DNA from 4 places in the Pseudoalteromonas sp. MER144-MNA-CIBAN-0113 genome. Region 3 is predicted to be linked to each of the others. Evidence: predicted binding sites of a transcription regulator. Region 3 holds the regulator's gene; each other region holds the start of a gene.
What was found. Region 3 encodes sigma-54, which starts transcription at its own class of promoters, with help from an activator protein. Its sites were predicted from a motif close to GTTGGCACGNNNNTNGNNT; they were not measured.
Positions count from the first base shown of each region.

Region 1: fliS (flagellar export chaperone FliS) is a predicted target of sigma-54. The motif match lies at 7,170-7,188, and genes of this name have one in related genera.
Region 2: AAEY57_RS08225 (TorF family putative porin) is a predicted target of sigma-54. The motif match lies at 4,310-4,328, and genes of this name have one in related genera.
Region 4: fliE (flagellar hook-basal body complex protein FliE) is a predicted target of sigma-54. The motif match lies at 6,383-6,401, and genes of this name have one in related genera.

Region 1 is NZ_JBEOOG010000066.1:13,533-21,534, forward strand. Features, by position in the region: gene flgL (flagellar hook-associated protein FlgL) at 1-985, shown strand, start outside; gene AAEY57_RS15040 (flagellin) at 1,261-2,664, shown strand; gene AAEY57_RS15045 (flagellin) at 2,882-4,282, shown strand; gene AAEY57_RS15050 (flagellar protein FlaG) at 4,382-4,768, shown strand; gene fliD (flagellar filament capping protein FliD) at 4,797-6,221, shown strand; gene AAEY57_RS15060 (hypothetical protein) at 6,412-6,735, opposite strand; gene fliS (flagellar export chaperone FliS) at 6,735-7,130, opposite strand; gene AAEY57_RS15070 (sigma-54 dependent transcriptional regulator) at 7,498-8,002, shown strand, end outside.
Region 2 is NZ_JBEOOG010000023.1:9,055-17,056, forward strand. Features, by position in the region: gene AAEY57_RS08205 (AsmA family protein) at 20-1,957, opposite strand; gene AAEY57_RS08210 (hypothetical protein) at 2,195-2,614, shown strand; gene AAEY57_RS08215 (helix-turn-helix transcriptional regulator) at 2,623-2,823, shown strand; gene AAEY57_RS08220 (hypothetical protein) at 2,974-4,137, shown strand; gene AAEY57_RS08225 (TorF family putative porin) at 4,430-5,107, shown strand; gene AAEY57_RS08230 (ABC transporter permease/M1 family aminopeptidase) at 5,402-8,002, opposite strand, start outside.
Region 3 is NZ_JBEOOG010000037.1:17,031-25,032, forward strand. Features, by position in the region: gene AAEY57_RS11110 (KpsF/GutQ family sugar-phosphate isomerase) at 1-481, shown strand, start outside; gene kdsC (3-deoxy-manno-octulosonate-8-phosphatase KdsC) at 482-1,033, shown strand; gene lptC (LPS export ABC transporter periplasmic protein LptC) at 1,030-1,584, shown strand; gene lptA (lipopolysaccharide transport periplasmic protein LptA) at 1,574-2,113, shown strand; gene lptB (LPS export ABC transporter ATP-binding protein) at 2,110-2,835, shown strand; gene AAEY57_RS11135 (RNA polymerase factor sigma-54) at 3,217-4,716, shown strand; gene hpf (ribosome hibernation promoting factor) at 4,743-5,030, shown strand; gene ptsN (PTS IIA-like nitrogen regulatory protein PtsN) at 5,035-5,487, shown strand; gene rapZ (RNase adapter RapZ) at 5,507-6,349, shown strand; gene AAEY57_RS11155 (HPr family phosphocarrier protein) at 6,367-6,639, shown strand; gene mgtE (magnesium transporter) at 6,779-8,002, shown strand, end outside.
Region 4 is NZ_JBEOOG010000025.1:1,822-9,823, reverse strand. Features, by position in the region: gene AAEY57_RS08670 (flagellar hook-length control protein FliK) at 1-548, opposite strand, end outside; gene fliJ (flagellar export protein FliJ) at 636-1,082, opposite strand; gene fliI (flagellar protein export ATPase FliI) at 1,082-2,416, opposite strand; gene fliH (flagellar assembly protein FliH) at 2,435-3,238, opposite strand; gene fliG (flagellar motor switch protein FliG) at 3,242-4,282, opposite strand; gene fliF (flagellar basal-body MS-ring/collar protein FliF) at 4,275-5,990, opposite strand; gene fliE (flagellar hook-basal body complex protein FliE) at 6,011-6,343, opposite strand; gene AAEY57_RS08635 (sigma-54-dependent transcriptional regulator) at 6,501-7,925, opposite strand; gene AAEY57_RS08630 (sensor histidine kinase) at 7,922-8,002, opposite strand, start outside.

The DNA.
Region 1 (8,002 bases), on a different contig from region 3:
GCTAACCATACGAGCGGGCAATGGTTCGTTAGGTCAAAGTGATTTGGCTTCAGTTGCCAGTGAACTAAAAGAATTGCAAAAATCGCTGCTTAACTTAATGAATAGTCAATCAGAAGGGGGGAAATACCTATTCTCTGGCTATCAAGACGATATTCAAACCTATACATTTAATAGCACTAATGGCAAATACGAATACCAAGGCGATCAAGGCCAGCATGAAGTAACCATTGCAAAAGGGGTTGAGATAAAATCAAGCGATAATGGCTTTAATGTATTTGAACGCGTAGATGCACGTCTTGATGTGGTGTCGAATGATGGAGCGCCATCAGGCGGCATTACCGCAGGGACTGTTTATGTTGAAAACCAAGGCGAGTTTGACAAGTTTCATAAAGATAATTATAACTCAGACCCAGATCCGCTTATTTCTCCAACGATCAATACCTATAACGTTAATGTTATCCCTGGTGCAACGCCTTCAGCGCCTGATCAGTATGAAATATTACGTGATGGTAATCCTCTTGTACCACCTGTTACTGGTGAAGTAACTGATGAGCCGATTGAGTTTGCAGGCATGGAAATTCAACTTGAAGGTGTAGCACCCGGCCAGCTTGATTTTACCCTTGAAAAGCCAGGTAAAGAAAATGTGCTTAATACGCTTGAAGATCTGATCACTAGTCTAAATGACGAACAACTTGATGGAGCGCAAATTAACCAAGCGTTATCGGATGGGTTAATTCAGCTTAAAAATGCCAGTGAGCAAATTGTGTTTACTCAGGCTGGCCTAGGTGGGCGTATGAACGTGGTGGAGCGTGTGACCGATTCAAACAGTGCTCTAGATATTAATAATCAAGAAAACAGAGCGAGCTTAATTGAAATTGATCCTGCTGCAGCTATTAGTGAACTTACTAAACAAGAGTCTGGTTTACAGGCTTCACAAGCGACTTTTGGTCGCTTGGCTAAACTTTCATTATTCGATTATTTATAAATACCATCCAAGGCAGGTTATTACTATACGAGAAAAGTAGGTAATAACTTGCCTTAACGAAGCGGCAAAAAACTGTCACCCCCTTTTTATCTTCTGTCAAAAAATCGCTAACTTCTAATTTAAAGCCGCAATAAGTGTTATTTAGTTGTTTTAAAACATAGGGTTAATCTTTTTTTACTAGTTGGCACAAGTAATGCATTCAACTAGTCATAGACAGTGTGGTTTTTGCTTAAATATTTTGAACCACATTCTGATTGAAACTAGGAGATGGTAAAATGGCTTTAAGCGTAAATACAAATGTTGCATCACTTAATGGGCAACGCAATCTATCTAAATCTAGCATGGCACTTGAAACCTCAATGCAGAGACTATCATCTGGTTTGCGTATTAATAGCGCAAAAGACGATGCTGCAGGTTTACAAATTGCCAACCGACTAACGTCTCAGGTTAATGGCCTAACGGTTGCTCAGCGTAATGCCAACGATGGTATTTCTATGGCGCAAACTGCTGAAGGTGCAATGCAAGAGTCAGCAAATATTCTGCAACGTATGCGTGACTTATCACTGCAATCGGCGAATGGTTCAAATAGTGCGGTTGACCGTGCATCACTGCAAAAAGAAGTAGCAGCCCTGCAACAAGAGCTCACTCGAATTGCAGATACCACTAAATTTGGTGGCACCAGCTTACTTGACGGCACTTTTGGTACTAAACAGTTTCAGGTAGGTGCAAATGCGAATGAAACCATTAATGTAAGTTTACGTAATGTTGCTGCCGATGCTATTGGTTCCAACGAAATTGATGGGCCAGGAACTGTATTTGGTGTAGTAGCTGCAGGCAGTATGGCTGCAAATGAAGTTGTAGCTCCTGGATCACTGAATATCAACGGTACTGATGTTTTAATTGGAGCAAATGATGGCGCTGATGGTGTAGCTAATTCTATTAATGGAGCTGCGGCTGGTGTTACAGCTGAGGCTCGTCTAAATGTTGTTATCGCAGGGATAACGAGTACCGATAATGCAACTATAAAAATTGGCGATGATGAATATGACTTAGGCACTTTTGGTGGTGATATGGCGCGCCTAGCAGAAGAGATGGTGGCTGACGGTTATGATGCTGTTTATGACCCAGCTGCAGGCAATATTAGCCTAAAAGCAACAGGTGTTGATGGTATTGAATCTGTAATGGAAGCAGTTGGTACGCCTGCTGGTGGATTAACGTTTGATGGAACTGCTGCGGGAGCAACAACAGCTTCAAAAACATCGGAAATAAATTTGTCATCACCGAGCAAAATTGGTATTTCAAACGATGGAGCAGCAAATGAGCTCCAGATGTTTAATAGCTCATTAAGTCAATTGTCATCAGTGGAGGCGATTGATATTAGTGGTACAACTAGTGAAGGTGCTCAATCTGCAATTCAAACTATTGATGCTGCATTAGCGCAAATTGACGCCCAGCGTGCAGACTTAGGTGCGGTGCAAAACCGTTTTGGTTTTACCATTGCCAATCTTGCTAACGTATCTGAGAACGTGTCAGCTTCTCGTAGCCGTATTCAAGATACTGATTACGCGCTTGAAACAGCAACCCTAACTAAAAACCAAATTATGCAACAAGCCGGTACCACTATTTTGTCGCAGGCAAACCAGTTACCACAGGCCGCATTAAGTCTTTTAGGTGGCTAATGCCAGCTAGTTATAAAAAAGCCAAGCAAATATGCTTGGCTTTTTTATTTGTATTTCAATCAATTAAAAGTTTTTACTGTTTTTTTTAAAAAAAAGCTAAAGGTAATTTTATAACGGCCGTTAACTTAATTAGAACGGAGCTTGAACAGATTTTTATTGTGATGGCTCTTGGTTAAAATCAATTAGTTACATTACGAAAGTAATCAGGAGTTATAACATGGCTTTATCAGTAAATACTAACGTTGCATCATTAAATGCACAAAGAAACTTATCAAAATCTAGCGAAGCATTAGGTACATCAATGCAACGTCTTTCATCTGGTATGAAAATTAACAGTGCGAAAGATGATGCGGCAGGTCTACAAATTGCGAACCGTCTTTCTTCACAAATTAATGGTTTAGGTGTTGCTCAGCGTAACGCGAATGACGGTATTTCAATGTCGCAAACCGCTGAAGGTGCGATGCAAGAGTCATCAAACATCTTACAACGTATGCGTGACCTATCTTTGCAATCAGCTAATGGTTCAAACGATGCAAACGCTCGTGCCGCACTACAAAAAGAAGTTGGCGCATTACAGCAAGAGCTTACTCGTATCGCTGAAACGACTAAATTTGGTGGTACAAGCTTACTAGATGGTTCGTTCGGTACTAAACAATTCCAAGTAGGTTCAAACGCTAACGAAACAATTAACGTAACTTTGCGTGATGTATCAGCAGATGCGCTTGGTGCAAATGAAATTGATGGTGCTGGTTCTGTATTTGGCGCAGTAGCTGCAGCTGGTGACATGGCTACAAATGAAGCTATAACAGCAGGCACACTAAATATTAATGGTGTCGATGTTACTCTTGGGGCTAATGATGGTGCTGATGGTGCTGCAGCAAAAATAAATGCTGCTGCTACAGGCGTAGTTGCTGAAGCTCGCTTAGAAGTAACTATTGCTGGTATCACTAATACAGATAACGCAACAATCAATGTTGGCGATGACAACTATGATTTAGGTACCTACGGTGGTGATATGGCTCGCTTAGCTGAGGATATGGTTGCCGATGGGTATGATGCAGTTTACGATTCTGATGCTGGTGAAATTACACTTAAAGCAACAGGTGTGGATGGTATTGAATCTGTTATGGATGCAGGTACTCCAGCTGGTGGTTTAACATTTGATGGAGTAACTGCATCTACAGCAACGGCTTCAAAAACATCAGAAATAAACTTATCATCACCGAACAAAATTGGTATTTCTAATGATGGAACTGCCGATGAAACTGAATTATTTAGTGCTTCTACAAGCTCTTTGACATCAGTTGAAACTATTGATATTTCTGGGGCAACAAGTCAAGGTGCACAAGATGCAATTCAAACAATTGATGCGGCGCTTGCGCAAATTGATGCACAACGAGCAGACTTAGGTGCGGTTCAAAACCGTTTTGGCTTCACTATTGCTAACCTTTCAAACGTATCAGAAAACGTGTCGGCTTCTAAAAGTCGTATCGAAGATACAGATTATGCTGCAGAAACGGCTAAACTGACTAAAAACCAGATTATGCAACAGGCTGGTACAACAATCTTAGCTCAGTCTAACCAGTTGCCACAGGCAGCACTTAGCTTATTAGGTTAATTTAACAATAAGCTCTATACTTAACTACTAAGGAAGGGGCAACCCTTCCTTTCTTGTATAGGTATAAAGCTTTATATCGCTTTATAGTAGGAGCGAATTATGGAAACGCAAAGTTTAAATCTAAATATCAGCTCAGCGCAAAAAGGTGAGGTTACCTCAAGTTACCAAACCCCATCACAAGTTAAGCAAAATGCTGATGAACAAAAGAATACACCCATCACCACCACTGCAAGTAATAGCGAAATTTCTAAAACTGAGTTATCACCTGAAAAACTAGAGAAGGTGGTACAGCAATTGCAGGACTTTATGGGCGAAATGAATCGCAGCCTTCAGTTTAAGGTCGACGAAGATTCTGGCCGTAATGTTATTAAGGTGATTGATAAAGAAAGTGGTGATTTAGTTAAGCAGTACCCGTCTGAAGAGGTATTAGGTATCGTTGCTAAATTAGCGGAAGCCACCGGTGTATTGGTTGATTTTAAAGTTTAGTTTTCAGTAATTTAAGAGGGTAATTATTATGGATATTTCATTTAAAGGTATAGGTTCAGGGCTTCAAGTTAATGAAATTGTAACTGCTTTAGTGAATGCTGAAAAAAGCCCTTACCAAGCTCGAGTAACTAAACAGCAAGCAAACTTTACTACCGATATATCTGCAGTAGGTACCCTAAAAGCCTCTTTGGAAGAGCTTAATGGTTCACTAGAATCATTGGGTGACATCGAAAACTTTCAAAAGCGCACTATCAGTGGCAGTGACGACTTTGTTTCTTTAAGCTCTGAAAAAAACGCGCAAACCAATAATTACTCTATTAAAGTTAATAGTTTGGCTGAGAACCAAAAGCTAACATCAAATGCTATAGCTGGCGATGAAGCGGTGGGAGAGGGTAAGCTCACGATTAGTTCTGGCTCTAACAGTTTTGACATAAATGTGTCAGACACAGCAAAGCTGGCTGATATACGTGACGCGATTAATGACTCTGCTGACAATGATTCAGTTAATGCTACTATTATTACCGATGATACGGGGCAGCGATTAGTGTTATCAAGTAAAGAAACCGGCGCAGAAAACGCAATAAAAATTGTAGTTGATGATGTCGGTGATGGTGGTAATACAGACTTGTCTGGCTTGTCTCGTCTTGCGTATGATAGTGATACAACATCAACAACGTATGCTGAAAACTTAAACGAAGTAACAGCAGCGACGGATGCTTCAATTACGATTGATGGGACGCTTGTTGCGACAAGCAGTACAAATGAATTTAAAGATGTCATTGAGGGCGTCACCATTAATGCCAAAAAAACTCACAATGCAGACGATGATTTAAGTAAAGCAACTATCACTGAAAATAATAATAATGTTGCTGCTGGATTAAAGTCGTTTGTAGAGAAGTTTAATGCATTTATTGATTTATCAAATCAGCTCGGTCGCTCTAGCGCTGAAGAGGGCGTTGGTGCACTTGCGGGTGATTCATTACTTAGAGGCTCTGTAAACCAAGTACGCTCGATGTTAACATCTGAATTTAGCACGGGTAATGGTAATACCGACTTTTTAGCTAACTTTGGTATTAGAACTGAGCGCTCAGGTAAGTTAAGTATTGATTCTGACGCTCTTAAAGCTGCCGTAGAAAGCGATCCACAAGCTATTCAAACGTTTTTTGTTGGCGAAAATGACGGTGATGGTTTTGTTGGCCAGTTAGATACTGTTATTAAAGGTTATACGGCCTCTGATGGTATTTTTAGTTCACGTATTGAAGGGCGTGAAACACAACTCGATAAGCTACAAGATGAAGTTGATGCATTTAATAGCCGAATGAAAAAGTATGAAGAGCGACTATATAGCCAATACAATGCCATGGATATATTAGTTGCTAACCTAAACTCGACAGGAGGTTACTTGCAGCAGCAATTAGCTAACCTACCGGGTGTGGCTAAAAAGTCTAGCTAAACAATTAACTTTGTTTAGCAAATAAAGCCTGGCTTATGAGTCAGGTTTTTTTATGTTTGTTCGATTGTTAGTAACTAACTGTGTTGTTTTATAGTGAGGTTTGAGGAAATAAAAATACAGAGTGAAAAATCTGCTTAATCACTCTGTAAAGGGGAATAAAATAGGGGGTTAGCTAAGGCAAGAAGTGTTTTTAAATATTAGATTTATACTTATTTACAGCTTTTTTATTTTTTTGATTACCAACTATTTTAACCGCTAATAGTTGCTTTTGATTATCTATTTTAACAGATAGCTGTTCTATTAGGTTAATTAAAAACTCAAGTTCAGTAGCTGAATAATGAGTTTTTTCTCTAGAAAGTGAGCTACTTATGTGAATATCAAGTTTATTATGAATATTCAGCGCTTGCTCAATATCCCAATCTTCTGAGTCAGCAATCAAACTTACTAGCTCATTGCAATATGCTCGAGTCTCACTATCTTTAACTTGTGAGCTTGTAACCCGATTTAAAGACATTACAGTTGTGGTTCTCTTTGTTCGAATGGAATTGCTTCCCAGCCTGACTTAATCTCTTTAATTAAGGTAATTACTTCATCAATTTTATCAATGTTGTTTTCAAGGTTTGCAGTTAATAAGCAACGCTGACAGTAATCGTACAAAGAGTCTAAGTTAGTTGATACTTCATTATTGTCTTCAAAATTTAACACTTGCTGCAACGCACCAAGTAGCACAATACAATCAGAGATTGCGTTGCCTTTTTTTTCTAACTCTTTACGTTCAATAAATCCTTTTGCAGCAGAGAGCTTGCCAACAATATTTACAAACACGAGTTTGACTTGATCATAAGGTGTCATCTCTTTAACGCTGCTAACTGTTATTTGACGGTATTTATTGATTGATGCATGAGCCATAGGTAATTCCTTAAATTTTAATTACATGTTCAGAACTCTAAGCAAGTTTAGTTCCAACATAAGTTTGACTATTACTTTATCGGCCAAAACAGTCACACCTTTAAATAATAATAGCAGTTTTTATGAGTTTTTACTGTGTGAAATCGTATCATTGAAAATCGCATTATATGTCGTTTAATTCATCCTAAGTATGTATGTCACTAAAACTACCCAGGCAATTAATAGTTATAAAGTATTGACTTTGTGCGGCCAGTGTCTGTTTTTTGGCGTTAATGTCAAAAAATCGCCGCTATTGCTTGCATCCAAACCCAACTGGCTTACAATTTGATTAATAAAACAAATTAGTGAAATAAATGGCTCGCTAAAGATGATCTTAATTTTAGATAATAATAACAATCGCTCTATTGGATTATACGCATCGCTTACTTTTATTGGTGAGGCGGTACAGTTGCAAACAGAAGCTGACTTTGAACAGGCATGTAGCCACTATCAAAACAAAGAATGTATTGTGGTGTTAGGTGCTTTGCAGTCTTTAGATCACGAAAGTTTAATTAAACGATACCCAACATTTCCTTTTTTACTCATTGGTGAAACGCTTAAACCTTTGTTGAGTTTGGCTAATGTTGTGGGGTTGATATGTGAGCCATTTACTCATGAAATAACCACACAGCTGTTACACGACTGTCAGCAATATCAGCGCATGTTGCCGCATGAACATAAAAATAATAAAGAGAAAAGCACCTTTGATGGTCTTGTTGGTGAAACCAAAGCCGTAAAAGATTTACGCTTTTTAATTACGCAGGTTGCTAAAACCGATGCTAACGTACTTATTTTAGGTGAGTCGGGCACAGGTAAAGAAGTAGTTGCCCGAA
Region 2 (8,002 bases), on a different contig from region 3:
TTTATATCAGTAATTAAAATTAGCCAAACAAACCTTTTAATTTGTCTTTAATTTTGTCTTTAGCTTTTTCTTTTGCTTCATCTTTAGCCGGACTGCCTATATCTAATTTTATACCAACATCATGGAATGGGCCTTTTATCCTCAGTGGAATTTTAAAGCCAGTGCTATCATCAGTAGTACCTTGACCTTCAATAGAGTCAACGAGACCTGTTACTAGGCGGTAATTAACCAGAGTTTGCGGCAAATCAACGTCTCCTTCACCTGAAATGCGTATTAAAGGGCTGATCAACGATAAATCAGTATTTTTGCCTACGCCATTGGTAAAGTTAAAACTACCCGAAAGCGCAGAGAAATCAGTTTTCTCAGATTCTTCAAATCCTGTATCTAGTCCCTCAGACACGGCATTAAAGTTGCCTTTAACTAGCTCTTTACCCTTACGCACCATTTCCGCTACGTTCGCCCCTTTAACCGCACCATCTGCGAACTTAAACCCTAATTTACCATTGAGCGCGTTTATAAACGTTTTTTGGCTTTGCCCAGTTGTAGTTAAATTCCAATTTAACGACCCTTTGCCCATTAACTTATCAAAGCCTGCAGCATCGCTAAGTAATGGCTGTGCGTCTATTTTATCTAAATCGAAGTTGGTTGCTATTTTATAAGGGGTATTTTGAGCATTGATAGTCACCACCCCTTTACCTGTTCCTTCATAAGCCGCAAAGCTGTCTAAACTTAATTTAGCAACGCTATTTTTTAGTGCCACAGTAAACTGGTTTGCGCCGAGTTTAATATCGTTCGCTTTTAAGCCACTTGAACGGACAATCACATTTGCATCTAATGCATTCAAGCCACTTAAATCAATTTTAGTATCATCCCACGCTATTGGCTCTGCACGCTTAGAGTCGTCTTTTGCAGGGACTTCTTTTTTAGCTACGGTTTCAGGTAAGTAAGGATTTAAATCAAGCATGCCTAAGTCAATATCAGCATTAACAGCTAAGCGACTGCCTAAATTTAACTTACTTTTACCTTTAATCTCGAGTGCATCGAGCGTTGCTACTAATTCAGTTAAGTTAAACTCTTCACCGAGTAAGTGCATTTCGGCATTGATGCTAAAGGCGTTAAACGCATTGTTTTTAGCGTTTAAGTCAACTCCTTGCCAGTTAGCAATATTTTTAACCGAATCACCGTTAAGTGTTAAAAGTCCTTTAATGTCTTGGCCTTGTTTGGCTATGCTGCCATCAAACATTAGATCTACTAAACGTGAGTTAAGCGTTTGTTTTACATTAAATGTGGCGCCTTCAATCGCTTTTGCTGGTGTATTAAGTTTTACATCAAGCTCAAATCGCTCTTGCATATAAGTAATAGCACCGGTTACTTCAAGCTGTTTACGCAGTGAAGGCAGTAATATAGCCAGTTCTAAATCGCTAATTTGTTGTTTAGCACCCGTTTGACCATCTAAATAAGTAAATGACCCGCCATAAATAGCGACTTCACCTAATTGAATATCAAAGTTTTCAGGTAGTTTGACTGCCTCTCCCGCTTGAGTTTGTTGCTCTGGTTGCTTGGCCACAGCATCAAATAACTGCCAGTTTGCTTTGCCGCTTTTATCGGTTTCTAGCAGAATATTTGGTTCATTAATGACAAACTTTTCTAGTTTCAGTTCACCACCAAATAGCGAAAACCACGGAATATGAATTGCCAGTTGCTGCATGCTTGCCATATCAGCGCGTGAGCCCGTTTTCATATTGGCAAAGTGCACATCTTCAAGCTCAAGTTTTAATGACGGAAAAACAGATAAGGTTTTGTCACCTTTAATGGTCAGAGCTCGCCCTGTGGTTTGCTCTACCTGTTGCGAAACTTTGTTAAAGATTGCATCGGTAGGGATTAAAAACGGCGCTGCAACGATTAAAGCAACAAGCAATAACAGTATAACGCCAATAACTTTAAATAAGGTTTTCATGATGGTCCTTTCAAATGTGCAAATAATACTCTTATCATAGCGGGAGTTAGCATTAAAATCATTGCTATAGCTATAAAAAAGCCATTTCCTCGCTGTTACACCTGCAATATAAATTCACCTTGAAACATTTTGATACCTTTAGGTTACAAAAATAACTTGACCAAATGATACCTCAAGGTTACATTGATACCTGTAGGTTACAAAAACACAAATTAAAACTTTCACAGGATGGATATTATGAAACAACAAGATATTAAAACCGAAGAAAAATTTATGGCGCAAAACGCATGGTTTTCCATATTCATGGGTGTAACTTTACTAATTATCAGTGGTTACCCCATACTTAATCACACATCAGTACCGTTGTTGTTTTTAGGAAGTGCAGCTTTTCTTGGCTCATTCTTTATGTTTGTGATCAGAGGCGGTTTTACATGGAAATTAAGTTACCGCCTGACTTATAAAGATGAGTATTTAAACACCATAGATACGATTGCCTATAAACATGTTGTACTAGCACTGTTATTTAGCATGGGCACAATATATTTATGCTCTGACAGTCTCGCGTTACAAGTATCGCATAGTATGATGGCTACTTTTTACTTAGCTGTTATGAGTTTGGTGTACGGTATTTCCATCCTTTGGCAAAGTCGTGATTAGGAGTTAATGTGCAAAACCATATAGCAGAATTTCGCAAAGCCGCGGGGCTATCGCAGCAAGAACTAGCCGATGCGATTAATGTTTCGCGCAAAACCATTAGTACGGTCGAAACATCGCGCTTTACACCGTCGGTGATCATTGCGTTGAAAATAGCACTGCACTTTAATACCTCGGTTGAGAGTCTATTTATACTCGATGAGCACGATTAATACAGCAATGATGCAATCTTGAGATTTTCAGAACTATCTTGATTGCATCCCTTCTATTCTTCGGTATGATGCACAGCCCTGTTGTTTTAGGGCGTTTTGCGCTAAAATTGAACAACATGAAAAATGTATCTAACCGGAGTACCATCAGGCATGAAAAAACTGCTCATTTCACCTTCACAAATGGCATTAGGCGAACAAGAAGGCCAGATTTATCAAAATATTTTAAAACAGGCTTCTGAGATCAGCTTAAATCTGATGGCGGTGAAAATAGAAAATCATCCTGAAGACTTCTTAGGTTGGTGTTACGAATTACTACATGCTAGCCGTGACCGTATCAATCATGATTTACTTGAAACCAATCAGTTACCAACTTTAAAGAAACTTCATGATTTATTAATTTCAGCAATTAGCTTTTTGCAGTTAAAAACACTACGTGTCGCGCCTTGGCCAGTAGTGAGTATGTTTGTAGAGCAACATAAAGAACTGGTGGCACTTGATGAGCAGCTACGTTTAACTACTTATATTGCAGGCCTGCGTGAAAAGCCGTTAAAAGATATGATCCCTGAAGACTTACTCGCTTTTAGCGGTAAGCATATGGCATCACTCGATCCGAGTACTTATAACTTTGATGTAGAATGGTTTGCCTCTACCAAAAGCGCCAAAGGTTTTCACCAGATGCTGGCTGATTTGCCAGGTGCATTCGACGATGCCCTTAGCAACATTCCACTTGAGGGTGATGTAGCGCTAGGTAATTACCAACAATTTGTAATTGCTTACTTGAGTGCATTTAATGGTAGTGATGAAAAACCAACTCTGGCGCCTGCCACCCGCTTATTAGCAATGCGCCGCCCTGATGTATTTACACCGATTAGTAACAGTCGCTTAGATGCACTTTGCTCCGCACTTGGTATCACCAAATTAAATAACCGTGACTTTGAGCGTTACTGGCAAGATGTAGTACAAAGCATTCACGCTATGTCATGGTTTAAAATGGCCAATGCAGGTAATGAACTAGAAACTAAGTTAGTGGATATAAAAGCGCTAATACCTTGCTTTTTTTATTATGCAGATACTAATACTGCAGATAACTCTAACTACATTAAGCTACTAAATAAACCTACACGTAGCACTTCGAGCAGCAGTAAAGCGCCACGCCGCGGCAAAGAATCGGCTGAAATATTAGTGGACCGCGCACTTGCTGCTGATGATGTTCCAGAGCATATTCGTGCTAAACGTGACTCTATTATTAGCGAAGTACAAAAAGGCCGTGGTGTAAACGAAACAATTACCCTAATGCGTGCCATTTTTGGTTAATTAACCCACAAGAAAAATAAAATAGCCTAGCAGCGCTTTGATGGTGCGGCTAGGCTATTTTTTGCACCAGCAAAGTGAACCTGCTAAATAATTACTTTTCTATCCCTACCTCATATTATTTTCAATACATTGTTTTAAATAATAAAAATAATTTATAAACGAATAATTTTAATTTGGCACACACAGTGCAAATACCCCATTAGTAACATAATAAAATGCCGCCAAACAAAAGGTTGTAGTCGTTCATAATAAAAAGCCTTGGCGTGCAAAATCATACAATGGGAAATGAGACATGCTAAAACTACAAAAAACAATATTGATCAGTGCATTGGCATTAACAGGAATGACATCAACTACTGCATTTGCTGAAGTAACAGCAAATGCAGCAGCCACTTCAAACTACTTATGGCGCGGACAAGAGCAAACTGGGGGCGATGCAGCTGTATCTGGCGGTATTGATTACGCTAATGAATCTGGCTTTTATGCGGGTACGTGGGCGTCAAATGCGTCTTGGGCTGATGAAATGACCTACGAACTAGACTTATACGCAGGTTTTGGCGGCGCTATTAATGAAAACGTAAGTTATGACGTAGGGTATATCTATTATGCGTACCCTGATGCGGCATCAGGTGCAGATGCAGATTTTTCTGAAGTTTACGGTAGCATTAGTGTGCAAGGTTTTACATTTGGTGCAGCCGTACTTGCAACTTCTGCTGCCAATGGTGACGGTACTGATTTTGGTGATTCATTGTATTTAAACGCCGATTACAGCTTTGCTGTTGGTAGTAATGGCACAGAAATGGCGCTACATATAGGTCATTACTCAGGCGATTTCATCGGTGATGACAATATTATTGATTATGGTATTTCGGTGTCTAAAGATGGTTTTACTTTTGGCCTATCAGATAACGACATGGACGGCTCAGATGTAAAAGCTTATGTAGCCTACGCTGTCGACTTTAGCTTATAAAAAGAATGTGTTACTTGCTGCAACACTAAGGGCCGCAAGGCCCTTTCTCGTTTAGAGCGGTTTAAAAATGCTCGTAATCCTCTCTAGGATTAGCTACTAAAGCGCCCTACTATATTACCCGCCTCGGTCAATCAACGACTACCTAGCTGCCGTTAAATATTTCCGCGTTATGCTAACTCGCTTAAATAAGCATTATTGTGTATTGGCATTATATTCTCTGTTTCAAATAAGCTTTTTATACCAATTCGCTAAAACAAAAGGCCGCACGAAATGCGGCCTTTAAATCACTTAGCGTTAAAACTTAGCTAAATTATTTTTATTGTCTTTATCTACAAGCTTAATGTAAGGGTCTATCCCAGCGTACATGGGTTTTTCTTTTACTTTAAGTTCGATGGTGTTTGCACCAGACACTATTTGATGTTTTTGTGAATAAATCACAAAGTCTTCAGCTAGAAGGTTTTCAGGATCATCATTGAATAATGCAATATCAATCATTTCATCAAGTGGTTGTTCGGTTTCTTCACCTTGGCCATCGGCACGCTGTTTCGTTGCTTCAACGCTCAGTGTTACCGTGTAAAAACCCTCGCTATCAGTGCTACCTGTAATCGATACCTCTTTCATTTCAAGCTCATAAAGTGTTATATACTTAAACTGATCATCAATAAAGCGTTGCTCTGCTTTTGTTGCATCTCGTTTTAAATAACTGAGTAAATCGAGTGTGGTGGGGTATGGCGTTGATTGGTATTTAAACTCATTCAAAAATGCTTTAAGTGCTGCATTTAAGCGTTTTTCACCTAAGCGATCATATAGCGCCATCATCACAACAGAGCCTTTATTGTAGTGAAGATACTGCTGAGCCTGCGTTTTATACAGCGGCATTTCTTCAAACGCTTCCCCTGTACGACCCATTAAGTATTTGTCTAGCTCGTATTTTAAAAACTTACGTAGCTTCTCGGCGCCAAAGCGTTTTTTTAACACCATAAGCGCACTGTATTGGGAGAGCGTTTCTGATATAACGGCACTGCCCTCTACATTAGCCCCTGATACTTGATGTCCCCACCATTGGTGCGCCACTTCATGTGCGGTTACATAATAAGGGAGGTCAATTTTACTCTCATCCCTTAAATCTGTAACAAAACCAATACTTTCTGAGTAAGGCACTGTATTGGCAAAACTTTGCGCAAATGAGCGATATTTTGGAAACTCAAAAATACGTAACTGCTTATGCTGATACGGGCCAAATGCTTGGGTATAGTAATCTATTGAGTCTTGTACCGACTCAATCATACGGTCAACATTCCATGCATGATCTTTGTGGTAGTACACTTCAATATTTACACCGTTATGCTCAATCTTTTTGCTTTCAAGTTCAGCCGAAAGCACAGAATAAAAGTTTAAAATAGGGGCATCCATTTCATAAACAAAAGTACGGCGCCCGTCTTTTACACTCTCACTTTTTAAGTAACCAGGTGTAATTGCAAATTGCGACTCATCGGTAGTTACCGTTGCTTTATAGCTTATAAACCCATTATCAGGACCAAACTCATTTTGCGTATAATAGCGGCTGTCTTCTAGTTTATGCGCACGTTCAAGTTCGGGTAAATCGTGCTTACGACGCTCATACTTATCCGCAATTTGAAAATACCTTTGATAACCAAAATTCGGTAATAACTCTCTATTATTTATAAATGTACCGTTATACACCAGCTGAGTATCTGAATACCTATCAACAAAACCGTTATGCTCTCGGGAAACTGAAAGCTCACCTTCGCGAACTTCATTAGGCATTAGCGGTTGTTCAAACTCAAACCATACCATATCAAACTCAGGTAAACGCTCTACTATTTTACCGCCGGCCATTTTTACATCCCAGCTTTTAGCGTGGTTAGGCTCGTTAATTAACACACGGGCTATTGGCTCGTTAGCGGTATTAGTAAACTTAATTTTTGCAACGGCGGTTAATGCACGCTTTTTAGGGTAAATATCAATGTGTAAATTAACATCGGTTATTACAGGGAGTGGCAAATCTTTGTATTGTGAAAACTCTTGTTCATAGCTTACTTGTAGAGTTTCGTTATCATCACTTGCTACAAACTCGTTGAGCACACGGGTGTTGTGATGAATGTTATAACCTGCTCCCACAAATACCAATAAACTTATAGCGGCAGCAATTTGACCTTTTAAAGACATGTTGTAACGTATTAAAGATAAGCGAGTGCGCAATGTTTGCGACGGGCCGCGATGCCATAAAGCAAACCCAACAATAGCCAAAAATACACTTAATGCGCCCCAATATAAGGTGTACCAATGCGCACCTTGTAAAAAGTGTCCGTAACCGTTTATATCAGAATACGGTACGCTACTACTTTGCGAAAAGTGATACATGTGATGCTCAAATCCGTAAGCACCCATTACCATTTGGGCAATGTAATACAGAATAAATAACCCCATACCTATATATTTATTAGGGCTAATTATTTGCAAAAAGAACGCCAAAATAGCCATCATAATTAAAGGCAGTAACGTAAGGTAACCTAACCTAAATAAGTACTGGCCAAGCTCTAGATTAAATTGCCCCTTAAATAGTTGTACTGCAATGGTAAACATCATACCTACTAAATAAAGACCACACACCGCAGTGATTAACGCAATAATTTTAGATACCCAAAACACACTGTTATGAACTGGGAAACTGTCAACAATATCGCCCATACCACTGTGGCGCTCCCGCCAAACCAGCTCTGCGCTGTAATAAGCAATAATGATAAACATAAATAAGCTAGAGGTGTTTTGAATGATGCTCACCATATTTTGTGTCAGTGGCCAATCCGTTGTGCCATACGCGCCAATAGGAGCAAAGAGTGGCACAAGCAACATAGTAATACTTACACCGGC
Region 3 (8,002 bases):
GGGTGATGCCATGGCGGTGGCATTATTAGAAGCACGCGGCTTTACTGCTGATGATTTTGCACTATCGCACCCTGGTGGTAGCTTAGGCAAGCGATTACTCTTAACTCTTAAAGATGTTATGCACAGTGGTGCTGATACGCCTATCATTAACGAGACGCAAACGATTAAAGATGCCTTAATTGAAATGTCGGCCAAAGGACTCGGCATGACCGCTATTGTTGATAGTGACCAGCAATTATCAGGCCTGTTTACCGATGGCGATTTACGCCGTATTTTAGAGCAACGTATTGACATTCATAGCACTGAAATTAATGTTGTGATGACCAAGTCGTGTACTACAGCCACCCAAGAGATGCTCGCGGCTGAAGCGTTAAATATTATGGAACAAAAACGTATTAATGGTTTAATTGTAATTAATGAGCATAATCAACCGATTGGCGCACTAAATATGCAAGACTTACTTAAAGCCGGAGTGCTATAAATGCAATTTGAAGATCTCTATCAACCGCTAAGTGATGATGCAAAGGCGCGCGCAAAAAAAGTAAAGCTATTAATTTGTGATATTGATGGTGTATTTTCTGATGGACGTATTTATCTTGGAAACCAAGGTGAAGAACTCAAAGCATTTAACACCAAAGACGGATTTGGTATCAAAGCCCTGATTAACAGCGGTTTTGAAGTCGCCGTAATCACTGGGCGCCATTCTCATATAGTGCAGCAGCGAATGAGCAGTTTAACCGTACAACATATATATCAAGGCCAAGAAGACAAGCTCATAGCCTATCAAGAATTAAAACAAAAATTAGCGCTTAGCGATGAGCAAATTGCTTATATAGGTGATGATGGCCCAGACATGCCAGTAATGGAGCAAGTCGGTTTTGCGGTTGCCGTAAACGATGCTCATCCACTTATTAAACGTTTATCACATTATGTAACCCAACTGCCCGGCGGTTTTGGTGCGGTAAGAGAGCTGACAGACTTACTTATGCTCGAAAATAACAAGCCATTAACTAGCCAAGGAACGAGTTCATGAATGTAGCGCGCATTATACTGAGCGTTTTATTCATAAGCTGTATGGTTTGGCTCTGGTATCCTTATTTTACTAAGGTTGATATTACTGCAAGCGAAGAAACACAAGTTATTGCTAAGCCTGATTATACCGCTATTGAGCTAAAACAAACGGCTTATAATGAACAAGGTAAAGTGAGCCATAAGGTAACTGCGGTAAAAATGGAGTTGTATCAACAACTCGGTTTTACCTTTTTTGAAAAGCCTATATTCACTTTATACAACGAGCAGCAAACATGGCGTATTAACGCCGATGAAGCCACCCTATACGACGACCGTCAACTGGTGTTAGAGGGTAATGTAACCGCTCAAAACTTAGTAGATAACGCCATGATCGATACGATCACCGCCCAGACCATCAATGTTGATATAAAACTATTAACCATGCAATCACAGCAGCCTGTCGTTATTACAGGACCTAATTTAAAAATCACAGGTAAAGGCCTTGAGGCCGATTTAAAAACCGAGGTGATTAAACTTATTAACCATACGCGAACCCTATATTATGACCAATAACCTATTTAAAATTCTAATTGTTCCTTCATTACTGATTGCATTTCATAGCCATGCAGAGGAAACCACTGAAGCTCCTGCGGCTAATCAAATCTCAATTAGTGCTGACAGGCAGGAAGGTCAATTAAAAGAAAACGTAGGCATTTTTGAGAAAAATGTTGAAATTATTCATGGTAATCGCCGTATCACAGCTGACCGTTTAGAAGTGCATAAACGCGATGACCTAGGCGATAACAAACAGTTATTAATTGCCACAGGCAGCCCTGCATATTTTGAAGAAACACAAGCCGATGGCACCATAATGAGCGCCAGTGCGAATGAAGTGCGTTACGATGTGTCGCTGCGTTTTTTAACCTTAATCGGCGATGCAAGCATTGCTCAAGCAGGTCAAAAAATAACAGCTAAAAGTATCACTTACGATATCGAGCAGCAGTTAATTAGCGCAGAAAAAGACGAAAACTCAACAGACCGTGTACACACTATTTTAGTGCCTGTTGAAAATAAAAAAGAAGATGATAAAGGCCAACCATGAGCACATTAAAAGCAGAGCTATTAGCTAAAAGCTACAAAGGTCGTGAAGTTGTAAAAAACGTTGGCCTAGAGGTTGAAGCTGGCAGTATTGTGGGGTTACTTGGCCCTAATGGTGCAGGTAAAACCACCACTTTTTATATGATTGTAGGCCTTGTCCCTAGCGATAAAGGCAAAATATCAATTGATGATAAAGATATTACTTTATTACCGATGCACAGCCGAGCGCGTTTAGGGATTGGTTATCTACCGCAAGAGTCGTCTATTTTTAGAAAGCTGACTGTTTATCAAAACTTAATGGCTATCTTAGAAACACGTAAAGAATTAAACAAACAACAACGCGAAGATACCTTAAATAATTTACTTGATGAATTTAGCATTCAGCATATTCGTGACAGCCAAGGTATGGCCTTATCAGGTGGTGAACGTCGCCGCGTTGAAATTGCGCGAGCATTAGCAGCAAACCCTAAATTTATCCTTTTAGACGAACCCTTTGCGGGGGTTGATCCTATCTCAGTATTAGATATTAAAAAGATTATAGAGCATCTTAAAAACCGTGGCATTGGCGTACTTATTACAGACCATAACGTGCGCGAAACACTTGATGTTTGTGAAAAAGCCTACATAGTTTCTCATGGGGAGTTAATTGCATCAGGCACTCCTGAATACGTATTAAACGATAAAACAGTACGCGATGTTTATTTGGGCGAGCAGTTCAAGCTCTAATATGTGTGTTATTCCACTAAGCATCTGCTAAGATTAATCATACTTAGGTCTGTTGACCTTTCAAGGTTGAATTTGCAGCAGTCTGTTTGGTATTTAGGCAAGGCAGAGCCTATGTGGTGTGGTATTCCCCATAAATAGGCGATAACGCAGCATCAATGCCAAACAGGCGCTGCCCTTCGGGTTCTGCCTAGGGACGATTTACTCTTTGTTGCCTACATGGATGTAGGTAAGGAGCGTGAGCAGGACGCGGAAGCTTTGCTCGGTTTTGACTTAGCCCACTAGGTTACAAACCTCGCGCCGCAATTAAACCGCCCCTAGTTTGAACAAATTTTAATCCGTAAAGGTCAACAGACCGTAATTTAAAAGGATTGTTAGAGATAAATGAGGCAATCATTACAGCTGCGCATGGGCCAGCAACTTACAATGACTCCACAGTTGCAACAAGCAATTCGCTTATTGCAACTCAGTACATTGGATCTCCAGCAAGAAATTCAAGAAGCGCTCGATAGCAACCCCTTGCTTGAAGTTGAAGAACACGATTACAGCGAAGACACTGCAGGTAAAAACGAACAAAAAGCCGATAACGATGACTTAACGCTAAGTGCCTCAGCTGACGATAAACCTAGCGAGTATGAGCAAGATAGCGGCGAAGCAATGACCAAAGACACCATTAGCGATGATATGGCTATGGATGTTACTTGGGATGAATATATGAGCGCTGCGCCTGCCTCTTCATCGGGCCCAATGCCAGAAGATGAATCTATTTATCAAGGCTCTTCGACTGAAACGCTGCATGAGTATTTAATGTGGCAACTTCAACTGACGCCGTTTAGTCCTACCGATGAAGCGATAGCTATTGCAATTGTAGAAGCTGTGGACGACTCAGGGATTCTAACCCTTGGCTGTGAAGAAATATTAGAAAGCTTTAACCAAGAAAACGACGGCGAAGATGAAGTTGAACTTGACGAAATAGAAGCGGTACTAAAGCGTATTCAACTATTTGATCCAGTGGGAATAGCCGCGCGTAGTTTACAAGAGTGCTTGTGTATTCAGCTAAATCAATTTGATAAAGACACACCTTTTTTAAACGAAACAAAAATGATCTTAACCGATCATATTGATTTACTTGCTGCACGTGACTATCGCACGTTGATGAAAAAAACAAAGCTTAAAGAAGATGAGCTTAAAGAAATCATGACGTTGATTCATACGCTCAGCCCAAAACCGGCAGACACTATTGTTAGAGAAGAGTCTGAATACGTTATTCCTGATGTGTCGGTTAAGAAAGTTAAAGGTCGTTGGGTAGTTGAATTAAACCCAGATAGCATGCCTAAGATCAGAGTAAATAGCCAATATGCAGCTATGTCGCGTACGGTTAAATCAAGTGGTGATAGCCAGTTTATTCGCTCGCACTTACAAGAGGCTAAATGGTTTATAAAAAGCTTAGAAAGTAGAAATGACACGCTACTTAAAGTAACCAACTGTATTGTGCAACAGCAACAGGCCTTTTTTGAACACGGTCCTGAGGCTATGAAGCCTATGGTGCTTAACGATGTGGCTGAAATGGTGGAAATGCATGAGTCGACTATATCGCGTGTTACTACGCAAAAATACATGCATACACCACGTGGCATTTTTGAGCTTAAATATTTCTTTTCAAGCCATGTAAGTACTGAAAATGGTGGCGAATGTTCATCAACAGCAATACGTGCATTAATTAAAAAATTAATCGCTGCAGAAAACTCAGCTAAACCATTGAGTGATAGTAAAATTGCAGATATATTGGCAGAGCAAGGAATTAAAGTAGCGAGGAGAACTATAGCAAAATATCGCGAATCTCTAGCTATTCCCCCGTCTAATCAACGTAAAAGTTTGATTTAAGGCGTACAACAAAGAGGAAAATGTTTATGCAACTGAATTTAACTGGTCGCCATGTAGATATTACCGACTCGCTTAGAGACTACGTAAATAGTAAATTTTCGAAGTTACAGAGGCACACTGATCACATAACGAATGTGCACGTTATTCTCGATGTAGAAAAACTAAACCAAAAAGCTGAAGCAACCGTTCATGTAAGTGGCGCTGAGATTTTTGCCTCTACTGAGCATCAAGATATGTATGCCGCTATAGACTCGCTCATTGACAAGCTAGATCGTCAAGTAATTAAACACAAAGAGAAACTTGCTCGACACTAACACTATGAAACTAAGCTCACTTATCTGTCAGGACTGCAGTAAAGCTGCGGTCCTTTTTAATAGTAAAAAAAGAATTTTAGAATTTATCAGTGAATTGGCTCACAATAAGCTGCCCTATTTAACACAACAAGATATTCTTAATGCATTAACTGCAAGAGAAAAGCTTGGAAGTACAGGCATTGGCCGAGGCATTGCTATTCCACATGGTCGCATGAGTGGAGCTCAAGAGCCCCTTGCTTTGATTTTAGTGAGCGAAACAGCTATTAATTTTGATGCGATTGATAACCGGCCGGTTGACATTTTTGTCGCGTTAATTGTTCCCGATGGCGATAATCAGCAGCATTTGAAGACGCTAGCCACGATTGCTGATAAGCTCAATGATAAAGAATTTTGTAAGCAATTACGAGCAGCAAAATCCGACAATGAGCTGTATCAAGTAATTGTAAGTCAACCGTAGTAACAATTAAGGGTGATAAATGGAATTAATAATTATAAGTGGTCGCTCAGGTTCTGGTAAATCTGTTGCGCTGCGTGTTGTTGAGGATTTAGGTTATTATTGTGTAGATAATATTCCTTTAAATTTATTGCCATCTCTTGTTCGTAGTGTTTCCGACAGCTACAACAAAATAGCCGTAAGTGTTGATGTGCGTAATTTACCTAAAGAGCAGCAACAGTTTAATGAAATCATTGAATATTTACCTGGTTTCACTAAGCCAACGGTGTTTTATTTAGACAGTGACGATCAAACCTTAATTAAACGTTTTTCAGAAACACGGCGTCTTCATCCTCTTTCTATTGATTCACTGCCACTTGATTTAGCAATAAAAAAAGAAAAACAACTCCTTGATGTACTCATTAACCGTGCCGATTATATGATTGATACTACGGATTTAAGTGTGCATCAGCTGGCTGAATCTATTCGTGAAAAAATACTCGGTAAAAAAGACAAACAACTGATCATTACCTTTGAGTCATTTGGTTTTAAGCACGGTATACCCAAAGAAGCAGATTATGTATTTGACGCTCGCTTTTTACCAAACCCGCATTGGGAGCCTGAACTTAAGCCACTCACAGGGTTAGATCAACCAGTAAAAGACTACCTAGCCAGCCACAGCATAGTACAAAAATTTACATGGCAAATTCAAACATTTGTGCAAACATGGCTGCCGCATTTAGAACGAAATAACCGCAGCTATTTGACCATAGCTATAGGCTGTACCGGAGGGCAACACCGCTCAGTTTATTTAGCGCAAACTATAGGTGAAAGCTTTGCAATGAGTCATCCTAATGTAAAAATTCGCCATCGAGAACAAGAATAAAGCTTGAGAGAATATTAATGCGGTTAGAAAACACATTTTTAATAAAAAACAAGTTAGGCCTGCATGCCAGAGCGGCCACTGTACTGGCACAGCTTTCTGTGCAATTTGATGCCTCAATCACGTTATTTCAAGACGATAAACAAGCCGCTGGCGACAGTGTATTAGCACTTATGTTACTCGAAAGCAGTCAAGGCAAAGAAGTTAAGGTAGTATGTGAAGGCCCCGACGCTGAGCCTGCACTTAGCGCAATAGGTGAACTCATCGACCAACGATTTAATGAGCAAGAATAAAAAAGTTCATTATTAACTCATCATCCTAAGCTTAGGTTAATAGTGGTTGAGGTAGTTTGCTCACATAAAGTAAGATAAACTAAAATTGAATAGCATTTATACCCTTCCAGCATGTAATACAATTTAATTAAGGACGCCAATGCCTGAAGCTTTAGAACAAGATATTCCACTACAACAACTAAAACAGGTGACTAAGTCACTAAATAGTGGTCAATTTGTTCAAGTTAGACGCATGCTGGCAAAGACGGCGCCTTGTGATACCGCACTTCTTTTAGAATCATCCCCGCATAAAATTCGCCGTATGCTCTGGCAGCTTGTTGATCCTGATGTACAAGGTGATGTGCTTGAAGAGCTTTCTGAAGATGTACGTTTGGGCATTATTGCGCAAATGGCACCCGAGCACATTGCTGCTGCAACCGAAGACATGGGTCATGATGACTTAGGGGAAGTACTACGTAGCCTACCTGACACTGTTTATAAAGACGTTGTTAGCGCTATGGATATTCAAGATAGAGAACGTGCAACGCAGGCTTTATCGTATCAAGAGCGCTCTGCTGGCGCATTGATGAATATAGATACCGTTACTATTCGCCCCGATGTGACTCTAGATGTGGTACTGCGTTATATTCGCTTACGCGGCGAATTACCTGAGGGTACAGATGACTTATATGTGGTTGATGAAAATAACTGCTTTTTAGGCGCCCTATCGCTGAGCACTTTATTAACCAACCCCCCTGAAAAAATTGTTCATGATTTAATGGATGAAGACTGTGAGTCTATTCCTATTTCAATGGATGAGAGCGAAGTTGCACAATTGTTTGAGCGTCATAACTGGATATCGGCACCGGTTGTTGATGACAACGCACACTTGCTTGGGCGGATCACCATTGATGATATCGTTGATGTTATACGTGAAGACGCTGAGCACAGTTTACTGGGTTTAGCGGGTTTAGATGATGAAGAAGATACCTTTGCACCTGTGTTGAAAAGCTCTAAAAAGCGCTCAATTTGGCTGGGTGTAAACTTACTAACTGCATTGCTGGCTGCAATTGTAGCGAGCTTTTTTGAAAACACCTTAGCTATATTACCAATTCTTGCTGTGCTCAATGGTATTGTCCCGTCAATGGGTGGGGTTGCAGGCAGCCAAACCTTAACTTTGGTTATTCGCGGTATCGCGGTGGGCCATATCAACCAAACTAACCAACGTTTTTTATTATTAAAAGAACTCGCTATCGGCGCGATTAACGGTATGGTTTGGTCTATCCTAATTGCCGGTGTTGTTGCGCTTTGGCAATGGGATTTCAAACTCGGTGGTGTTTTAGCGTTTGCTATGTTTATGAATTTAGTTGCAGCAGGTATTGCG
Region 4 (8,002 bases), on a different contig from region 3:
TGGCTTGAAACAACATCGCCTTTTTGACTCGCATTAACAGCTGCTAGCGCTTTTGTGTCAAGCAGTGTCGGCTCACCTTCGCCTTTTCCTGCTAAATTAGCACCTTGTACATTTTGTGTTTGTGGAATGATTTCATCATCCATAACGGCATCACTTGGCAAATTAATAACAATAGGTGCAAGCTTATCTTCAGGCTTGATGTTTATTTTGACACCGTCTTTATCTATTAACTGTGCACCGCCATGAGGGGGATTTTTTACTGAGGTATCGATTACCTGTGCCGCATTAATTTGCGCCAGCATATCTTCACCGCTCAAAGGCTTATCTTCGCTAGTTTGCTCTTTTAAGTCGGATGGTTCATCTGATGATTGTTTTTGTGGCGCTTTGGCTTGCGCCCCTTGTGTTTCAGAAGCTTGACTAGCAAGAGCTAATTGATCAAAAAAGCCAGCATCATTACTGCTATCTAGCTTTGTTTTATCACTGTCTTTTTTAACTAAGTATGAGTCTTGCTCAGATACCGCTAACATTGAAATATCATTTATCGCCATAAATCACCTAATAAAAGCGGCAACAGCCCACCGCACAATCCTAAAAATCATTGCTCTTATAGAATCTAAGCAATTAACATGCCTACCTTATAGCGCTTTATTCCTTTGATAAAACTGATTTGAGGAAAATTCATCGAGCATTTTTTGCTCACTTTTAGCGGCCAACATATCCGCTTTTATCTGTTGTTTTTCAATTAACTTAGCAACCGCTTTCGCTTTTACTTGTTGCTTTAACCACAAGGTTTTACGCTGGCTAACCACCTGCTTTGCAGTGTTAACAGTGCTTGCTTGTTGACGTATCGCTTCTTCAATCTTAGCAATGAATGCATGATACTGACTAAATCCGGCACTTGATAAACCCGACTGCCCCTTAATATGAAGTTGCTGCGTGTATTCAAGTCGAAAGTCATTTAAGCCCTGCAGCTTTTGCTGATTTACTTGCAAATTTTGATTAGCTTGCAAGTAGCTCATGCGCAACGTTTCTTCTTTTTCGTTTTCAAGCCTGAGCAACAAATGCAGTTTATTTTTTGCCATTATGCTTGTCCTAATAATTGCGCGAGCCCTTGAAGGCCATCATCATAGCTAATCACATCACGCATCCCTTGTTGTAAAAATGCGTTCACTCTTGGCATCATGTTTATTGCCTGATCGAGCATTTGATCACTGCCTTTTTGATAAGCGCCCAAGGTGATCATGTCTTTGTTCTGTTGATACATAGAATATACCTGTTTAAGCACCCGAGCTTGTTGCATGTGCGATTCAGACACCACTTGAGGCATAACTCGAGAAATCGATTTTTCTATGTCAATGGCAGGATAATGGCCGCTGTCGGCTAAATCACGAGATAAAACAATATGTCCGTCAAGTATGGCACGTGCAGCATCAGCAATCGGGTCTTGCATGTCATCGCCTTCACTCAGTACGGTAAAAAAGGCAGTAATAGAGCCTTGCCCTTCCCCGCCATTACCCGCTCTTTCCACCAGCGCAGGTAATTTAGCAAATACTGAAGGTGGGTAACCTTTTGTTGCAGGGGGCTCACCTACAGCCAGGGCGATTTCACGCTGTGCCATAGCATAACGCGTCACCGAGTCGAGTAATAACAATACGTTTAAACCTTGATCTCGAAAATACTCTGCAATGGTTACCGCACTTTCGCAGCCTTTTAATCGCATTAATGGTGAGGCATCAGCGGGGGCTGCAACAACAACTGAACGTTTACGCCCTTCAACACCCAGTATTTCTTCAATAAATTCTTTTACTTCTCGACCACGCTCACCGACTAAACCCACTACAATCACATCGGCTTCACTGCCTCGGGTCATCATGCCTAATAATACTGATTTACCCACACCAGAGCCTGCAAATAAGCCCATGCGCTGGCCTTGGCCGACAGTAATCACCGAGTTAATAGCACGTACCCCCACATCCATAGGCTTACTAATGGGGCGTCTTGCAAGAGGGTTTATTGCATTTTGAGCAAATTTGAGTGTATGTTCTGCATTAATTTTACCTAAGCCATCTAAAGGTCTGCCTAAGCCGTCTACCACTCGACCAAGTAAGCTCATGCCAACAGGCAAACCTGTGTCATTAACTTGGGGGATAACTCGCGCACCAGGAAGTACGCCTGAAATGTGGTCGTTAGGCATTAAATACAAAGTTTGATCGTTAAATCCAACAATTTCAGCGTCAACAAAGCCGTTCATTGTTTCAATTTTACATTGGCTGCCTACCGGAGCGCGCAAACCTTTGGCTTCCAGTGTTAAACCAACCACACGGGTTAAAACGCCCGCAACTGCAGGCGCTGGAATTTTAATATGTCGTTGGTATTGAGATAAGCGTTCGCTTAATGAAGTATCGCTCACAGACATGACACGCCAATAAAAAAGTTAGATACAACTATTATGCAAAAAGCTATCCAACGTTTCTTTGACACGGGTTTTCAAGGTCATATCTAAAGATGATAACGTTGTTTTAACTTCACAACCGCCCCGCTCTAGAGTGGGTTCTGCAATTAATTGCCAATGATTATCTTCAATAGCTTGTTCACCATAACTGGCTTTTATCAGCGTTAAGTCATCTGGATGAAGATGAATTCGAACTTTTTCTTGTTCTGCATTAAGTGCATCAATGCTTTTTTTCAAAGTATGTAAAATAATATCAGGTGATGTTTTTACTTCTTGATAAATAATCGCTTCACTGAGCATAGTGGCTAGCTGTACCAGCTGTTTTTCTGCTTGCTCGTCCACTTTTTTAAGCGGGTCGCTTAAACTATCTAGTAAGCCACGCAGGCTGGTCAACTGCTCATCAATTAAGGGTTTAACGTCTTCTTGGCCTTGTGTTTTACCCAGCTCTACACCTTCTTTGTAACCCGCCTCTTTACCCTCGGTTACGCCTTTGTCAAAGCCATCTATATAGCCTTGTTCGTGCCCTTGTTTAAGGCCTTCTTCGTAGGCATCTTGGCGAATACGCTCCAGCTCTACCATAGTTAATGAAGGCAGCTCTGGTTCTTCCGGTTCTTCTACTTGTTCTTTTGCTATTTCTTTACGGTATAGCTCGGCTAAGGGTGTGCCATAAGCCGTAGAGCGATTGCGAAAGCTTCGCTCATCGGGAGCAACATCAGGAATTGGCCAATTTTTTAATAACTCATCAGCTTCATCTGCATGTAACGGGCGACCTTTAGAGTGACTCATAGGTTATAAGAACTCCTCACCACCGCCACCACCAAGCATAATTTCACCTGAATCAGAAAGGCGACGTGCTGTTGATAAAATTTCTTTTTGCGCCGCTTCTACTTCACTAATGCGCACAGGAGCCATAGCTTCTAAATCATCAGCGAGCATTTCAGCGGCACGTTTTGACATGTTACCCAAAATTTTCTCTTTAAGGGCATCGTCGGTCCCTTTAATGGCTTTCATTAATACATCTTGCGGCACTTCACGCAGGATTGCTTGAATGCCTCTGTCGTCTACATCCATTAAGTTTTCGAAGACAAACATTAAGTCTTGAATTTGTTGCGACATTTCTTCGTCATGCTCACGGATTGAATCCATTAACTGCCCTTCAACATTGGTATCGAGGTAGTTCATGATATCTGCCGCAGCTTTTAAGCCACCCATTTTCGCAGCTTGTGCACCCGCTTGACCGGCAAATTGTTTTTCCATAATTTCATTCAATTCTTGCAATGCTGCCGGTTGTACTTCTTCTAAATTAGCAATACGCATGGTTAAATCGAGGCGCACTTTTTCAGGAAATTGCGCTAAAATTTCAGCCGACTGTTCAGGCTCTAGGTAAGAGAGAACAATTGTTTGAATTTGTGGATGCTCATTACGAATAATGTTAGCCACCTGTTTAGAGTCCATCCATTTTAATGAATCAAGCCCTTTAGCGCCTGAACCCATCACTATTTGGTCTATCAAGCTGGCGGCTTTATCTTCACCTAATGCGGCTGTAAGTGCTTTTTTGATGAAGTCTTCAGACTGAAAACCTATCGTACTAAAGCTTTGAATTTGTTCAATAAATAAATTATGAACCGCGCTAATTTTAGCTTGTGACAAATCATCGATTGCCGCCATGGCCATACCGACCTTTTGCACTTGTTTTGGCTCTAAGTGCTTTAGGATTTGCGCTGCATCTTCTTCAGTTAAGCTCAGCAATAATATCGCGGCTTTATCTACACCATCAAGTTTATCAACATCAAACGCTTGAGGTAGTTGTTTTTGTTCTTGATCAGTCATCTTCTGTTAACCACGCTTTCACTACTTGTGATGATAGTTCTGGTTCATTGGCTACAAGGGCACGAACCGCTTTGAGTAAGTCTTCGTCGCCGTGTAGGTCTGGTAAGCGTAGTGTACCATCGCTTGAGAAGCCAACAGAAGCAGAATCAAAGTCATTATTTAGCATATCTAATGTGCTGTCACCAAGATCAACACCTGAACTAAGAGAATCTTCATCGTATTCTTCAAGTGTATTATCTGGGTAGATTAAGCGTTTAAGCATAGGTTTAACGACAGCTAAAATCAGTACAATAATAACCAGTGCACCTAATACTAAGCGCATCATTTTCATAAACCAATCTTGTTCCCATAAAGGCAACTCAAAATCAAGCGCTGAGTCTTCACGAACAAATGGTACGGTCACTACTTCAAGTGCATCGCCACGTTGCATATCAAAGCCTACGCCACCTTGTAACAAGCGACGAATATTTGACAGGGCTTCAACCGAGCGTGGCGTCATAGTTGTTTCACCATTTTCACCCACCGTAGGCAGGTAATCAACCGCAACAGAGACGCTTATTCTGCGGATCACTCCAGTTTGCTGACGCTTATGTGAAATAGTGGTATCGAGTTCATAGTTACGAGTGGCTTCTTTGTGAGTTCTACTCGGTGAGGTTGCAGTGCCTGCACCGCCCGCCATCGCATCTTCAGGAATAGTTGAGTTAACTGGTGGCTGATTAGTCAGCGCGCCTGGAATACCAACCGCTAGGCCACCAATATTATTTTCTTCAAAGGTCGTTTCACTTCTTACCGCAGGTAAATCTGGGTTGTAACGTTTTTGTGTTTCTTCTACCGCACTAAAGTCCATACTTAAATCTACTTGTGCGGTGTAATTACCTAATCCAACCACGGGGATCAAAATACTGTCGATTTTTTCTAGGTATTCTTGCTCACGTTTACGTTCTATATCGTATTCTTTACGCGAGCGTGCAGCTAAAGAGGTTTGCGAGCCTGAATTTAATAAACGACCATTTTGATCGGTCACAGTAACGCGCGAAGGCTCAAGCCCTTGTACCGCTGAAGCTATCATATCAACAACCGAGTCAACTTCTTCGCCATCTAGAGAGCGACCGCGTTTAAGAGTAAGTACAACAGTTGCAGAGGGTTTTTTCTCTCTACGGGCAAATACATTTTCTTTGGGAATAGCTAACAATACTTTGGCGCGAGTAACATTATTTAGCTCTTCTATAGTACGGGCAAGTTGTTGCTCACGGCCATGTTTAAGGCGCTCACGTTCTAAACGTTGGCTTACCCCAAACCCCATGTCTTGCATAATAATGTCGCTACCTGATGTAGGCCCTTGATCTAAACCTTCACGGGTCATCAATAACTTGATATTTTGATATTCAGTTTCATCCACCGAGACCACATTGCCATCAAGTTGGTAGTCAATTTTTTGTGCATCTAAAAAGTCGAGTGTTTCTATTAACTCTTCAGTTTGCATTTTACCTAAAGGGCGCATATCTGGCTGACGAGCCCAAATAATAACGAAAATAGCAATGGCTAAACAAATAGCTAATGCAACAATCAGGGTAATTTGACGTAAAACATCAACACCGCCAAGGGCACTGAAATAGCCTGATTTTTGCTCTTGTTGATCTTCGTTTTCACTTTGCTCCATCATGCCATCAGCAAGTGCCAGATCTGTAGATTGATTAGATTGCGCCACAATAATTCTCCACTACCTAATTAAACAGGCATGTTCATAATTTCTTTGTAAGATTCAACAAGCTTATTACGAACCTGTACCGTAGCTTCAAATGCCACAGAAGACTTTTGCGAAGCAATCATTGCTTCAGCAAGCGATACGCTTCTGTCGCCATTCTCTACCGCTTTTACTTTTTGCCCTGCGTCTTGCTGAAGTTCATGCACTGTATTAAGGGCATTACTCAACATGTCACCAAACTGTGCTGTAGAGGTTGATTGCACTTGCGTTGGCAAGTTATTAACTTGATTACTACGTGTGGCCTCTGCAGCCATTGATTGCATTTCTTGAAATAAAGCACTGTTTTGAATTTTCATAATTGTCTCTGATAATGCAGTAAACTCTTAAAGAGAATAAAGCACAAAACATGCCAAAAATTAAAATCAATTAAAACAACGCTTTAAGTAAAATAATTAAGCAGTCAGAGTTTTGACAGCCCTAAATTCAAGTGATTGAACTTAGGGCTTATGGGGGTTATGCTGGGAGGGAAATACCTAAATCACGCATTTGTGCTAATTTGTAGCGTAAAGTACGCGGGCTAATACCTAAGGTTTCGGCGACCTCTTTACGTTTTCCTTGGCAGCGTGCCAAGGTTTCTAAAATAATACGATGTTCTTTATCTTTAAGCTCATCTTTGTAACTACCAGTATCGACGGCTAACAAATCATTTTTTTGCTCATCTGCAGGCGCTGCTTTTTCATCATAATAAGCGTTACTGAGACTACTTTTTACAGGCTCAATGTCAGCTTTAGTTTCTGCCAAAAAATGCGTTGGAGCTAGATTTTCGATAAAAATTGCATGCTCATCAATAGTACTGCCACTGCGTAAAATTAAAGCGCGTTGGATAACGTTATCCAGTTCACGAACATTACCCGGCCAGCTATGGCTAAGCAGTTTTTGTTCAGCGCTTGTATCTAGGTACGCCATTGGCTCTTTACTTTTACTTAAATGGCGTTCAATTAAGTGTTTCGCCAGCACAATAATATCACCTGGGCGTTCACACAGAGGCCGCCACAGCAAAGGGAAAACATTAAGTCGATAATATAAATCTTCGCGGAACTGATTATCAGCAACCGCTTCTTTTAACTCTCGGTTACTTGTGGCAAGCACACGTACATCCAGTGCAATGGTTTTACGACCACCTAAACGCTCAACTTCACGCTCTTGTAGTACACGTAACAGCTTGGCTTGCAGGCCTAAATCCATTTCGGTGATTTCATCAAGTAAAATAGTACCGCCCTGTGCTTGTTCAAACTTACCAGGGCAAGCTTGAATAGCACCGGTAAACGCGCCTTTCTCATAACCAAATAAAGTGGCTTCGAGCATATTTTCAGGAATAGCAGCACAGTTAATCGCAACAAACGGTTCATTACAGCGTTTTGATTTGTCATGAATATAACGCGCCAGTACTTCTTTACCAGAGCCACTTGGCCCAAGCACCATCACACTGGCATCTGAACGAGCAACTTTATTAGCAAGTTCGAGTAATTGAATACTACTAGGATCGGCGACAATGGGCCCGTCTGTTTCTTTTTCTTTTTCTGGTAAGTAACGACTCACCATATTCAATAGCACTTCTGGTGCAAATGGCTTAGCCATATAATCAATCGCGCCTAAACGCATTGCCTCAACCGCATCATCAATGGTGGCATAGGCTGTCATCATCAGTACGGGTAAATCAGGGTGATTTAATTTAATACTACGTAATAAATCTAGGCCACTCATTGCGCCCATTTGCACATCACTGACCACCAGTGAAAATACGTCTTTTTTTAATAGCAACATGGCTTGCTCAGCACTATTGGCGGCCATACAGGCTATACCTGACATTTCAAGCGTATCAATTAATGCTTCACGAAGTCCGGCGTCATCTTCTACAACTAAAATAGTGTTACTCATTGTGACTCCCCTAATTTAGATGTGACACTAATAGGTAGCAACATACTAAAAATTGCTCCCCCTTGTGGGTTGTTGTT